Regions from separate parts of the Rhizobium sp. 01T437 genome, predicted to be linked through region 3. Evidence: riboswitches for the same ligand, from Rfam matches in the RefSeq annotation. Region 3 holds a riboswitch; each other region holds the start of a gene.
What was found. Region 3 has a riboswitch for cobalamin ahead of AC1DM5_RS32800 (ABC transporter substrate-binding protein). Riboswitches for the same ligand answer to the same signal wherever they lie in the genome.
Positions count from the first base shown of each region.

Region 1: linked by a shared signal. The riboswitch ahead of metE (5-methyltetrahydropteroyltriglutamate--homocysteine S-methyltransferase) and the one ahead of AC1DM5_RS32800 (ABC transporter substrate-binding protein) in region 3 are both predicted to bind cobalamin.
Region 2: linked by a shared signal. The riboswitch ahead of bluB (5,6-dimethylbenzimidazole synthase) and the one ahead of AC1DM5_RS32800 (ABC transporter substrate-binding protein) in region 3 are both predicted to bind cobalamin.

Region 1 covers NZ_JBFTPM010000004.1:419,847-423,995, reverse strand. The annotation lists gene AC1DM5_RS10585 (heavy metal translocating P-type ATPase) at 1-1,576, shown strand, start outside; cobalamin riboswitch at 1,617-1,822, shown strand; gene metE (5-methyltetrahydropteroyltriglutamate--homocysteine S-methyltransferase) at 1,931-4,149, shown strand, end outside.
Region 2 covers NZ_JBFTPM010000001.1:283,266-287,414, forward strand. The annotation lists gene AC1DM5_RS01540 (3-deoxy-7-phosphoheptulonate synthase) at 1-795, opposite strand, end outside; gene AC1DM5_RS01545 (MFS transporter) at 1,035-2,459, opposite strand; cobalamin riboswitch at 2,612-2,798, shown strand; gene bluB (5,6-dimethylbenzimidazole synthase) at 2,841-3,542, shown strand; gene AC1DM5_RS01555 (MFS transporter) at 3,560-4,149, opposite strand, start outside.
Region 3 covers NZ_JBFTPM010000029.1:13,228-17,376, forward strand. The annotation lists gene AC1DM5_RS32785 (ATP-dependent Clp protease proteolytic subunit) at 1-85, shown strand, start outside; gene AC1DM5_RS32790 (hypothetical protein) at 115-573, opposite strand; gene AC1DM5_RS32795 (YidB family protein) at 653-997, opposite strand; cobalamin riboswitch at 1,134-1,402, shown strand; gene AC1DM5_RS32800 (ABC transporter substrate-binding protein) at 1,581-2,612, shown strand; gene AC1DM5_RS32805 (FecCD family ABC transporter permease) at 2,609-3,649, shown strand; gene AC1DM5_RS32810 (ABC transporter ATP-binding protein) at 3,646-4,149, shown strand, end outside.

The DNA.
Region 1 (4,149 bases), on a different contig from region 3:
GTTGCTGGAAGGAGTGGCTGCCGGCAAGGCGCGCGCCAGCATCCAGTCACTGACGACGCTGGTGCCGAAGAACGCTCTGCTCGAGACGGGTGGCGAGGTGAAGGAAGTACCGGCCGAGACGCTTTCCGTCGGTTCCGTCATTCTCGTGCGGCCGGGAGACCGGATTTCCGCCGACGGTACAATTGTTTCTGGTGAGAGCGCTATCGATGAGGCGCCGGTGACGGGCGAAAGCACGCCGGTGCGTAAGGGGGCAGGCGAGACGGTTTTCGCCGGCACGGTCAATGGCGATGCCGCATTGCGTGTGCGTGTCACGGCCGCTGCCGAGGACAATACGATTGCCCGCGTCGTCAAGCTGGTGGAGGAGGCACAGGAATCGAAGGCGCCGACGGAGCGTTTCATCGACCGCTTCTCCCGCTACTATACGCCTGGTGTCGTCGTCGTGGCGGCTCTGGTCGCCGTTTTGCCGCCGCTGCTGATGGGCGGGGCATGGGGCGAATGGGTCTACAAGGGTCTCGCAATCCTGCTGATCGGCTGCCCCTGTGCGCTGGTCATTTCCACGCCGGCGGCGATTGCCGCCTCGCTTTCGGCGGGTGCGCGCCGCGGTCTGCTGATGAAGGGCGGAGCGGTTTTGGAATCGCTCGGTAAGGTGACGGCCGTTGCCTTCGACAAGACCGGCACGTTGACCGAGGGCAAGCCGCAAGTCACCGATGTCATTTCCTATGGACGCACCGAGGCAGAAGTGCTTTCGCGCGCTGCTGTTCTGGAGCAAGGCTCCAGCCATCCGCTGGCGCTTGCGATCCTTAATCGCGCCAAGGCCGATGGCGTACCCGTGCCGCCAGCTTTCGAAGTCGAAGCGCTGCCCGGCAAGGGCATGACCGGCAAGGTGGGTGGGGAGACGCTCGATCTCCTGTCACCGCCGGCTGCGCGCGAGCGCGGGGCGCTGAATGCGGAACAGGACGAACAGGTCGCGGTGCTGAACGGCGCGGGCAAGAGCGTCTCGGTACTGCTCGTCAATGGTGTCGCTGCCGGTCTCATTGCTATGCGCGACGAGCCTCGTGAAGACGCAAAGAGCGGGCTTGCAACGCTGAAGGCAGCGGGCGTGCGCGCCATCATGCTGACCGGCGACAACAAGCGCACGGCGGCAGCCGTTGCCGGCGATCTCGGCATCGACTGGCGCGGCGAACTCCTGCCGCAGGACAAACAGCGCATTGTTGGCGAACTGAAGAAGGAAGGTCTGTTCGTTGCCAAGGTGGGTGACGGCATTAATGACGCGCCGGCACTTGCCGCTGCCGATGTCGGCATCGCCATGGGTGGAGGCACCGACGTGGCGCTGGAAACGGCGGATGCGGCTGTGCTTCATGGGCGTGTCGGCGACGTAGCCCGGATGATCGACCTTTCGAAGCGGACGATGCGCAATATCTTCCAGAACATCACCATCGCGCTCGGGCTGAAGGCCGTGTTCCTGGTCACCACCATCATCGGCATTACCGGCCTGTGGCCGGCGATCCTCGCCGATACGGGTGCGACCGTGCTGGTGACGATGAATGCGCTTCGGCTTCTTCAGATAAAGACATAAAGATTTCTTTATATCATCTTGACGTTGCGATGCGGCAGGTGCATGCTTGCCCCATCGTTGGTTCTTGGGATCTGTTGATCCCAAGCTAAGAGGGAATTCGGTGCGGCCATTGCCAAGACCGAAGCTGCCCCCGCAACTGTAAGCGGAGAGACACCGTCCTTCGACGTCACTGGGAAGACGCCCGGGAAGACTGGACGATGTCGATGACCCGCAAGCCAGGAGACCTGCCGCGATAGATAACGTCCACGGGCGGGGTGTCCCGGTGTGCCGCTTTGCGCGAGACGGCATTCCCATGGCCGGATCTCGTCGATGCGTCGTGCCGCAGCCTTGCCCATAACCTTCGGGGTAAGGAAAATGACTATCAAGACTGCAAATCTCGGCTTTCCCAGGATCGGAAAGCATCGCGAACTCAAATTCGCATTGGAAAGTTACTGGGCCGGCAAATCCGATGCCGGCGCGCTTCTCGATGTCGGCAAGCGGCTGCGGGCGGAAAGCTGGCTCCTGCAGAAGCAGAAGGGGATCGATATCATCCCTTCCAACGATTTCTCATTTTACGACCATGTGCTCGATACGGCGGTCATGGTCGGTGCCATTCCCGCCGCCTATGGCTGGAAGGGCGGGCAAGTTTCTCTCGACACCTATTTCGCGATGGCGCGCGGCTCCACCGGCGAAGAGGCGCATGCCGATTGCGGCCATCAGCACCATCACGGGCATGGCGTGCCGGCGCTGGAAATGACAAAATGGTTCGACACGAACTACCACTACATGGTGCCGGAACTCGGCCCGGATCAGACCTTCGCCCTGACGGCGAACAAGCCACTTGATGCCTTCATCGAGGCCAAGACACTTGGCATCGACACCCGGCCAGTCATCCTGGGTCCGGTCACCTTCCTGAAACTCGCCAAGGGAAGCGAAGAAGGTTTTGCGCCGCTCGACCTGCTTGCACGCTTGTTACCTGTTTATGCAAAAGTACTGGCAGAACTTCGTGCAGCCGGTGCCGACTGGGTGCAGATCGACGAACCTTGCTTCGGGCTCGATCTTTCACAGGAAGAGCAGGCAGCACTGCAGCATACCTACCGTGCGCTGCATGAATTGGTGCCCGACCTGAAGATCATGCTCGCCACCTATTTCGGCGAGATCGGCGACAATCTGCCGACGGCGCTCTCGCTGCCGGTTGCCGGCCTGCATGTCGATCTCGTTCGCGCTTCACAGCAGATCGATGCCCTTCTCAAGACACCCAGCGATCTGACATTTTCGCTTGGCGTCATTGACGGGCGCAATATCTGGAAGGCAGACCTTGTGGCGATCCGGAAAAGGATCGAGCCGCTTGTCGAGCACTTTGGTGCGGACCGGCTACAGATCGCGCCGTCCTGTTCGTTGCTGCACGTGCCGATCGATTTGGAACTGGAGAGCGGGCTGGATGGTGAGCTGAAATCATGGCTCGCCTTCGCTGCCCAGAAGCTCGATGAGCTCGCAGCGCTCGGCGATGCCGGCAAGGCCTCTCAGGTGATTGCGGCAGCCTCGCGGGCCGTTGCATCGCGCGCCGCATCTACGCGCGTACATGATCTGAAGGTCAGACAGCGGGTTGCCGCGATCGACGAGGCGATGAAGACACGCAGCAGCGATTTTGCCGAGCGGACCGGACTGCAGGAGCGTAAGCTTCGCCTGCCGCTGTTCCCGACGACGACGATCGGCTCCTTCCCGCAGACATCAGATGTTCGAAAGTCCCGCTCCGCTTTCGCCAAGGGCACGATCAGCGAGGCGGACTACGATGCCTTCCTGAAAAAGGAGACCGAAGCGGCGATCCGCTGGCAGGAGGAGATCGGCCTGGACGTGCTCGTCCACGGTGAATTCGAACGCAACGACATGGTGCAGTATTTCGGTGAGCAGCTTTCCGGCTTCGCCTTCACGCAGCATGCCTGGGTGCAGAGCTATGGCTCCCGTTATGTCCGACCGCCTGTTATCTTCGGCGACGTCTCCCGGCCGAAGCCGATGACAGTGGAGTGGTGGCGCTATGCGCAGTCGCTGACGGAGAAGCCCGTGAAGGGCATGCTGACCGGGCCGGTGACGATCCTCAACTGGTCCTTCGTGCGCGACGATCTCTCTCGTGCCGATGTCAGCCGGCAGATCGCGCTGGCGATCCGCGACGAGGTGCTCGATCTCGAGAGGGCCGGTGCGGCGATGATCCAGATCGACGAGGCGGCGCTCCGCGAAGGCCTGCCGCTGCGCAAGGCCGACTGGAAGACCTATCTCGACTGGGCCGTCGAGAGTTTCCGCCTATGCGCCTCCGGCGTGGCAGACGAAACGCAGATCCATACGCATATGTGCTATTCGGAGTTCAACCAGATCATCGATGCCATCGCGGCGATGGATGCCGATGTGATCTCCATCGAGACGTCACGTTCGAAGATGGAACTGCTGGAGGCCTTCCGCAGCTACAAATATCCGAACGAGATCGGCCCCGGCGTCTACGACATCCATTCGCCGCGCGTTCCCGATGTCGCGGAGATGACGGAGCTTCTGGCGCTGGCGCGCGAGCGTCTGACGGACGGGCAGCTCTGGATCAATCCGGA
Region 2 (4,149 bases), on a different contig from region 3:
ATCGATCAGCATGCGTGGGTCGACGCCGAGCTTGACGGCTTCGGCGATGACGGCCTGCACATCGGCCGCCTCATAATTCGGACGCTTGCCGCCGCGCAGGATGATGTGGCAGTCCTCGTTGCCGCGGGTGGAGGCAATCGCTGCCTGTCCATCCTTGGTGACAGCCGGGAAATGGTGCGGCTGGGAGGCCGCCATGATCGCATCGAGCGCGATGCGCGCGCCGCCGTCCGTGCCGTTCTTGAAGCCGATCGGGCAGGAGAGACCCGAGGCGAGCTGGCGGTGGATCTGGCTTTCGGTCGTGCGCGCACCGATGGCGCCGTAGCTGACGAGATCTGCAATGTATTGCGGCGTGATCGTGTCGAGGAATTCGCAGCCCGCCGGCAGGCCCATGGCGTTGATGTCGAGCAGCAGGCGGCGCGCGAGGCGCAGGCCTTCCTCGATCCGGTAGCTGCCATCGAGATGCGGGTCGTTCATCAGGCCCTTCCAGCCGACGGTGGTGCGGGGCTTTTCGAAATAGACGCGCATGACGATTTCGAGATCGCCGGACAGGCGTCGTCGCTGCTCGACAAGGCGGGATGCGTATTCGCGGGCGGCTGCCGGATCGTGGATCGAGCAGGGGCCGATGATGACGAGCTGGCGGTCGTCCTGACCCGTGAGGATGTTATGGATCGTGTCGCGGGTGCTGGTCACGGTCTCGGTCACCGCGCGGTCACGCGGGATTTCCGAAAGGATATCGGCAGGCTTGGTCAGCGGGGTGATCTCGACGATGCGAAGATCATCAATAGTGTCAGTCACGGTATGCTCTCCTGTTTGGTCATACCGTGCGGAACAAAAAAGCCGCCAGGTTGACTAGCGGCTGTTCGGGTTGTCGTCGCGTTAGTTTTGGTTACGCACAGACCCGCATCCGCTGGAAGCAGCGGTACGAATAAAATCGCGATGCGTAAACGGACGAGATCGACATGGCGTTTATGTAGCTATGCCGATCGGAATTGTCACGCGGAATCTGTGAGGAAAAATGACAGGTCCGTGAAGATTTATCGGCTTTCCGCCAATGCCTGTCCCTGGGCCTCTTCCGGCTCTGCCGGCTCGGCATGCCTGTTCTTGCGGCGGCGCGTCGTCAGTTCCTCGCCGGCATTGGCGGGCAGGCGCAGGAAGGTGATGCAGGCAAGGGCCGATATCGCCGCGACGATGAAGAAGGCGATATGGAAGTCCGACACCAGCAGCTTGCCGCCATGGAAGCTCGAGGAGATTTCCAGGATCGTGCCGGCGACCGCGACGCCCATGGCCATGGAGATGCGCTGTGCCACCGCGTTGATCGCCGTCGCCTGGCTGCTGTCTGCCTCGTCCACATCGCCGAAGGCCATGGCGTTGACGCCTGAAAAGGCCATGGAGCGAAGGAGACCGCCAACGAGAAGACAAGCCATGATGATGTACATCGGCGTTTCGGCGGTGAAGAAGCCGTTCACGCCGAGGAAGATTGCGGCGAGGAAGGTCGTCAGCGCAATGACGTTGCGGAAGCCGAAAGCATTATAGGTGCGGGTCGCAGCGAATTTCGAGCCCATGGAGCCGAGTGCGCTGATGAAGGTAATCGAGCCTGACTGCAGCGGCGTCAGGCCGAAGCCGAGCTGCAGCATCAGCGGCATCAGGAAGGGCAGCGCGCCGAGGCCCATACGGAAATTCGAGGCGCCGAGAATCGCCGCCCGGAACATCGGATAGCGGAACATCTTGGGATCGAGCAGCGGGTGCGGCGTGCGCTTGGCATGCACGAAATAGAGGACGCCGGAGAGGACGCCGACAGCGACGGTGATATAGCCGTAAATGACCGGAACGGCGGGCAGGCTGATGACCGACAGGCCGAACACGAAACCGGCAAAGCCGATGCCCGACAGGAAGAATCCTGGAAAATCCATCGGCTTCGGGCTGCGCGGCTCGACGGCCGGAAGGAAACGGCTGACGAGGATGATGCCGATAATGCCAATCGGCACGTTGATCCAGAAGATCCAGTGCCAGCTGAGATAGGTGGTCAGGAAGCCGCCGATCGGCGGGCCCATGATCGGGCCAATCAGCGCCGGAATGGTAAGCCATGCCATGGCATTCACCAGCTGGTGACGTGGCGTTCCGCGCACGAGCAGCAATCGCCCGACCGGCGTCATCATCGAGCCGCCGGCGCCCTGGATGAGGCGGGAAATGACGAAGGCGGCGATGGAGTTGGAGAAGGCGCAGGCGACGGAGCCGATCATGAAGACTGCTATCGCCAGGCGGAAAATGTTGCGGGCGCCGAAGCGATCCGACATCCAGCCGCTGATCGGAATGAAGATCGCCAGCGCCACGAGGTAGCTTGTTACCGCAAGCTTCAGTGCAATCGGCGAGGTGCCGATATCGGCGGCAATCGCCGGCAGGCTGGTGGCGATCACGGTCGAATCCATCTGTTCCATGAACAGAGCGACCGCAAGGATCATCGGCGTTAGGCGGGACACGGGCAACCGGAAGGCAATGAGAAAAAATACGGCGCCAACGGCGTCGGTCGGATTCGGGCTTCGTTCTAGGCCAGCATTTTCAGCCTGTCCACGAAATGAATGTCGCATGCAGCTTGCCGCCATGCCGTTTCCGCGCCATAGATCGCCCGTCAGGTGCCCGCTTTCCAAGCGGGAGAATCGGGAATCCGGTGCAAGACCGGAACGTGCCCAACGCTGTAAGGCCGACGCTTGCCGCATAGAATGCCACTGGCCGCAAGGCCGGGAAGGCAGCGGAAGCGGATGACGCCAAGTCAGAAGACCGGCCTGGCAAGATAGACCCAACCCGCGCGGACGGCGGGCGGTTGCGTTGTTGGGGATTTGACGATGCGACCCATTGATGATGCCGTTTGCCCGGCATCCAGCTTTTCTGCGGCCGAACGCGAGGCCGTCTATCACGCGATCATGACGCGGCGCGACGTGCGCAGCCAGTTCCTGCCCGATCCCTTGCCGGATGATCTGGTGACGCGGCTTTTGACGGCGGCCCATCACGCGCCCTCGGTCGGCTTCATGCAGCCGTGGAATTTCATTCTGGTGAAGAGCGTCGAGGTGAGGGCGCGGGTACGCGATGCCTTCCTTAGGGCGAATGAGGAAGCGGCCCGCATGTTCGACGGCGAACGGCAGGAAAAGTATCGTTCGCTGAAGCTCGAAGGCATCGTCCAGGCGCCGCTCGGCATCTGCGTGACCTGCGATCCGACCCGCAGCGGCAGCGTGGTGCTGGGTCGCACCCATAATCCGCGCATGGACAGCTATTCCACCGTCTGCGCCATCCAGAACCTGTGGCTTGCGGCACGAGCCGAAGGGGTGGGCATCGGCTGGGTCAGCATTTTTCGCGAGGGTGACCTGAAGGAGATCCTCGGCATTCCCGATCATATCGAGGTCGTCGCCTGGCTCTGCGCCGGCTTCGTCGACCGGCTCTATGATAAGCCGGAACTGGCAGTCAAAGGCTGGCGGCAGCGGATGGCGCTGGAAGAGCTGGTTTTCCATAACGGCTGGGGGCATGTGGAAAACGAGGCCGCGCCGGTCTGAGCCGGCGCGGGTGTGCATCATTCTGCCGGCTGGGTGCCGCAATCCTTGGCACAGGCCGGTGTCTTCCAATGGGCGAAGACGAGGAAGCTTGCGGCGGCGAGAAGCCAGACGCCGATCGCGCCATAGAGCATGACGCCACCGAAGCCAGCGACCAGCGCATCATGCACCGTCCCGGCCGGAATGTCTGGCAGGGAGGCGATGTTGCCGGCGGAGATCCGTTCGGCGAGCAGGCGCAGGTCGCCGGCATCCGTCGAGGTTGGCAAGGTGCTCTTGAGATGGGAGAGCACGCCGCTGAACAGGATGAAGCCCATGACGGCGATGTTGATGGCGAGTGAGATCATCCGGGCGCTCATGTCGATGCCGGAGGCCATGCCGGCGCGATCGCTGGAGACGGCGCCTGTCGTGGTATTGGTGACCGGAGTGTTGGTGAAGCCAAGCCCGATGCCGGCAAGCAGCGCGCCGGGCAGCATCGTCAGCCAGCTTGGCGCGGCGGCAGCACTGCCTGACTTCATCAGCAGGAAGCCTAGCCCGATGGCAAAAAGGCCGCCGGGAATGATGATGCCCGGCCGGTAGCGCAGCATGAGCCGTTCGGCGAGCGGCGGTACGA
Region 3 (4,149 bases):
GACGGCGCAGGAGGCCCTGGAATGGGGCCTGCTCGACCGCATCCTGCAGGATCGCGAAGAAATGGCGGAGGCGGTGCCGCAATAATCATCGGCCGCCACCCGCCAGCCTGCGTCTCAGCCACCGGCCTTCAGCGCCGTGTTGCACAGGCTCCAGTAACCGCCGCCCTTCTGGATCCATTTCAGATCGTTGAGCGTGCCGGCATCCTTGTTGGCATGATAGCTGTCGACGCAGGTATGCAGCCGGCCCTTGGCGGGCGTCTCGCTGGCGTATTTCTTGTCGATCGCCTTCGGCATGGTCACACCCTTGGGTGCCTTGACCGTCGGCTTTGCGGGCTCCTTGTCCGTGGTTGCGGCCACTGCCTTGTCATCGGCGGCATCTTCGGCGGCTGCATCCGCGCCGCAGAATTTCGCCCGGAAATCGTTCCACTTCATGTCCTTGGCCGAACCATCGGCCTTGGCCGTCTGATATTTGGCGCTGCATTCCTTCATGGTCAGCGCGGAGGCCGGAGAAACGAAGAAGGCGGCGGCAATCAACGCTCCGGCGGAAGCGGGCACAAGCAATCTCGCAATCATGGGATATCCTCGGTTGGGGGCAGTCAAGGCACGCACGTCATCGGGGCCGCGCATCTTCGTGGCCCCGCATCTTCCAGGCTTAAGAAACGGTCCCATTGGGCGTTGCTGCATCGACCGCTTGCGGCAGATGCTCGGCGAGCAGCTTGGATACCTCGTCGGTATTGACGCCGAACTTGGCAGCAAGGTCGCGCAGCTGATCGGAGGACAAGGCTGCCTCGATCTGTTCTGCCGATACCGGGAGATTGTGGCCGGTGCCGATCCAGGATGAAACCTGCTGACCGAGCCCCGCCGAATTGAGCTGGGAAACAATGCCCTGCAGACCGCCGGCATTGTCGAATAATCTGGTTGCAACCGCGACGTAATCGACTTGCCTGCCGGCAAGCACATCAGAAAGAACGCCGCCTAAACCGTCGAAAATACTCATGGTTGCTCCTCCACCAATCAGTGTATTCTACATTAGCATGAGGTAAAATCTCTGTCATTCCGGATTTGCGGAACCGACGCCCTCCCATCGCAAACAATAGTTCTCGCTGACGCGCTTGACGTCGCCTATGGCGGCGTCCTAAGTCGAGGAGACGGTTCCCCGAGGAGAACTTCGAGGGGATTAATAGGGAACACGGTGCGGACGACCCAAAAGGGACCAAGACCGTGGCTGCCCCCGCAACTGTAAGCGGATTGCCGGTTATGTCAGGAATGAATGCCTCGTCGTTCATTCCCGGAAATCACCGGCGAGCTGGTCACTCCAAGTGCCACTGCGCGAAAGCGCGGGAAGGCAGATGACCGGCTGACATCCGCGAGTCAGGAGACCTGCCGTCAATCACGATCCAATCAGCCGGGCGGGGATGCCTGGACAAGGAGCAGATATGATTGACCTTATTTCCTGCCGCTTGCCGCACGCGATCCGTCCCGATTGGACCACCCGCCGCTAGCCCTCCCTCCACGCTTGGCTCCCGCATCTGCGCGCGCCGGCGTCCGCTAGCCCTTTTCCTTCCGATCGAGAGTTTCCAATGCGCCAGATAGTATCAGGCTTTTCCCTTGCGCTCGGGCTCGCCGGCTTTTGCTTGGCCGGCCTTGCAGCACCCGCCTTCGCCGCCACCCAATATCCCCTTACCCTCAGCAATTGCGGCCAGCAGGTCACTTTCGAAAAGGCGCCGGCCAAGATCGTTTCGATCGGCCAGGGCATGACCGAAGTGCTCTTCTCGCTCGGCCTTGCCGACAAGATCGCCGGAACGGCCGTCTGGGTCGGCCCGGTCCTGCCGCAATATGCCGAGGCCAACAGCAAGATCAAACGGCTGGCCGACAACGATCCGAGCTTCGAATCCGTCGTCGGTGCCGAGCCCGATCTGGTGGCCGCCGAATTCGAATGGCATGTCGGCACGCAAGGCTCCGTCGGCAAGCGCGAGCAATTTGGGGATCTCGGCATCAACACCTATGTCGCGCCTGCCGATTGCGTCGCCAAGATCAACACCGATGGCGGCGACGGCGTGCGCAGGGAGCTGTTCACGATGGACCTGATCTATCAGGAAATTGCCGAACTCTCCGAGATCTTCGACGTGAAGGACCGAGGCGATGCGCTGATCGCCGACCTGAAGAAGCGCGGGGCCGCAGCCGTCGCCTCCGTTTCAGGTGCTGCCGCCAAGAACCTGCCTGTCGTCTTCTGGTTCTCCAGCAAGGAGGTCAAGGGCGATGCCTTCATCGCCGGCAAGAACAGCGCGCCGGCCTATATCCTGAAGACGCTCGGCGCCAAGAACGTCGTGACGACTGAGGAAGAATGGCCCCTCGTCGGCTGGGAAACGATTGCGCAGGCCAATCCCGCCGTCATCGTCATCGCCACCATGGACCGCCGCCGCTATGCCGCAGACGACCCGAAGGTGAAGGTGGATTTCCTGGAAAATGATCCTGTCACCAAGGAGCTCGATGCCGTCAAGAACAGGCGCTTCATCATGATGGACGCGCAGTCGATGAACCCGACGATCCGAACGATCGACGGTATCGAAATCCTGGCAAAGGGCATCGCTGCCTCCGGTCTGGCGCAGTGAGCCAGGCTGCCTTGCCACAGAGGAAATGGTGGGCGCTTGCCGCGCTCACCATCGCCGCCTTCCTCCTGCTCGGGCTGATGGTCAGCCTTGCCGTCTCGATCGGCGAGATATCGATCCCGCTCGCCACCACGGCAAAGGCGGTCTCCAACCGCCTGTTCGGCACGGCATTCGAGCTCAGCCGCATCCATCAGGGCATCATCTGGGATTACCGCCTCAGCCGCGCGCTGGTGGCGGCGAGCGCCGGCGCGTCGCTGGCGCTTTGCGGCACGGTGCTGCAGGCGCTGCTGCGCAATCCGCTCGCCGAACCCTATGTGCTCGGCATTTCCGCCGGTGCCTCCACCGGCGCCGTCTGCGTCATGATCCTGGGCCTCGGTTCTGGCGTGCTCAGCCTCTCCGGCGGCGCCTTCATCGGCGCCGTGATCGCCTTTCTTCTGGTCGGCATTCTGGCGGCCGGTGCGGGCGGCACCAGTGAGCGCATCATTCTCTGCGGCGTGGCGGGCTCGCAGCTCTTCAATGCGCTGACCTCCTATATCGTCACGACCTCGGCCAATGCCGAACAGGCGCGCGGCGTGCTCTTCTGGCTGCTCGGCTCGCTTTCCGGCGTACGCTGGCCGGATGTCTATCTCTCCGTGCCGGTCGCACTCATCGGCTTCGTCGTCTGCCTGGCCCATGTGCGCGCCCTCGATGCCTTCGCCTTCGGCACGGATGCCGCAGCCTCCCTCGGCATCGCCGTGCGCCGCGTGCAGTTCACCCTGCTCGGCGTCACCGCGGCGATGACGGCAGGCGTGGTCAGCATGATTGGTTCCATCGGCTTCGTCGGCCTCGTCATTCCCCATGCCGCCCGTTTCCTCGTCGGCCCCGCACATGGCCGCCTGCTGCCGGCGACAGCGCTCGGCGGGGCGATCTTCATGGTCGGCGCCGACATCGTCTCGCGCATCATCATCCCACAGCAGATCCTGCCGATCGGCGTCGTCACCGCGCTCTTCGGCGCACCGGCCTTCGCCATCATCCTCTATCGCGTGCGGAGAAGCGCATGAGCATATCAGTCGACAAGGTCACCTATGCCGCCGGCAATACCGTCATCGTCAACGGCATCAGCATATCGGTCGAAAAGGGCAAGGTGCTCGGCCTGCTCGGGCCGAACGGCTCCGGCAAATCGAGCCTGCTGCGCCTCATCTGCCGGCTGCGGCAGGTCAAAACCGGCATCATCCGTCTCGGCGACGATGATGTCTCCGGCCTCTCGCGCGCAGCACTCGCCCGCCGCATCGCCTTCGTCGAGCAACAATCGACCACGGATACGCAGCTCACCGTGCGCGATATCGTGCGCCTCGGCCGCACGCCGCATCGTGGCCTCATCGCCTCCTGGGGACCCGATGACGATGCCGCCGTTGCGGAAGCACTCGCCCGCGTCGACATGAGCGAACGCGCCGGCCAGCTGTGGCAGACACTGTCAGGCGGCGAACGCCAGCGCGTGCATATCGCGAGAGCCCTCGCCCAGACACCGAGTGAACTCTTGCTCGACGAGCCGACCAACCAT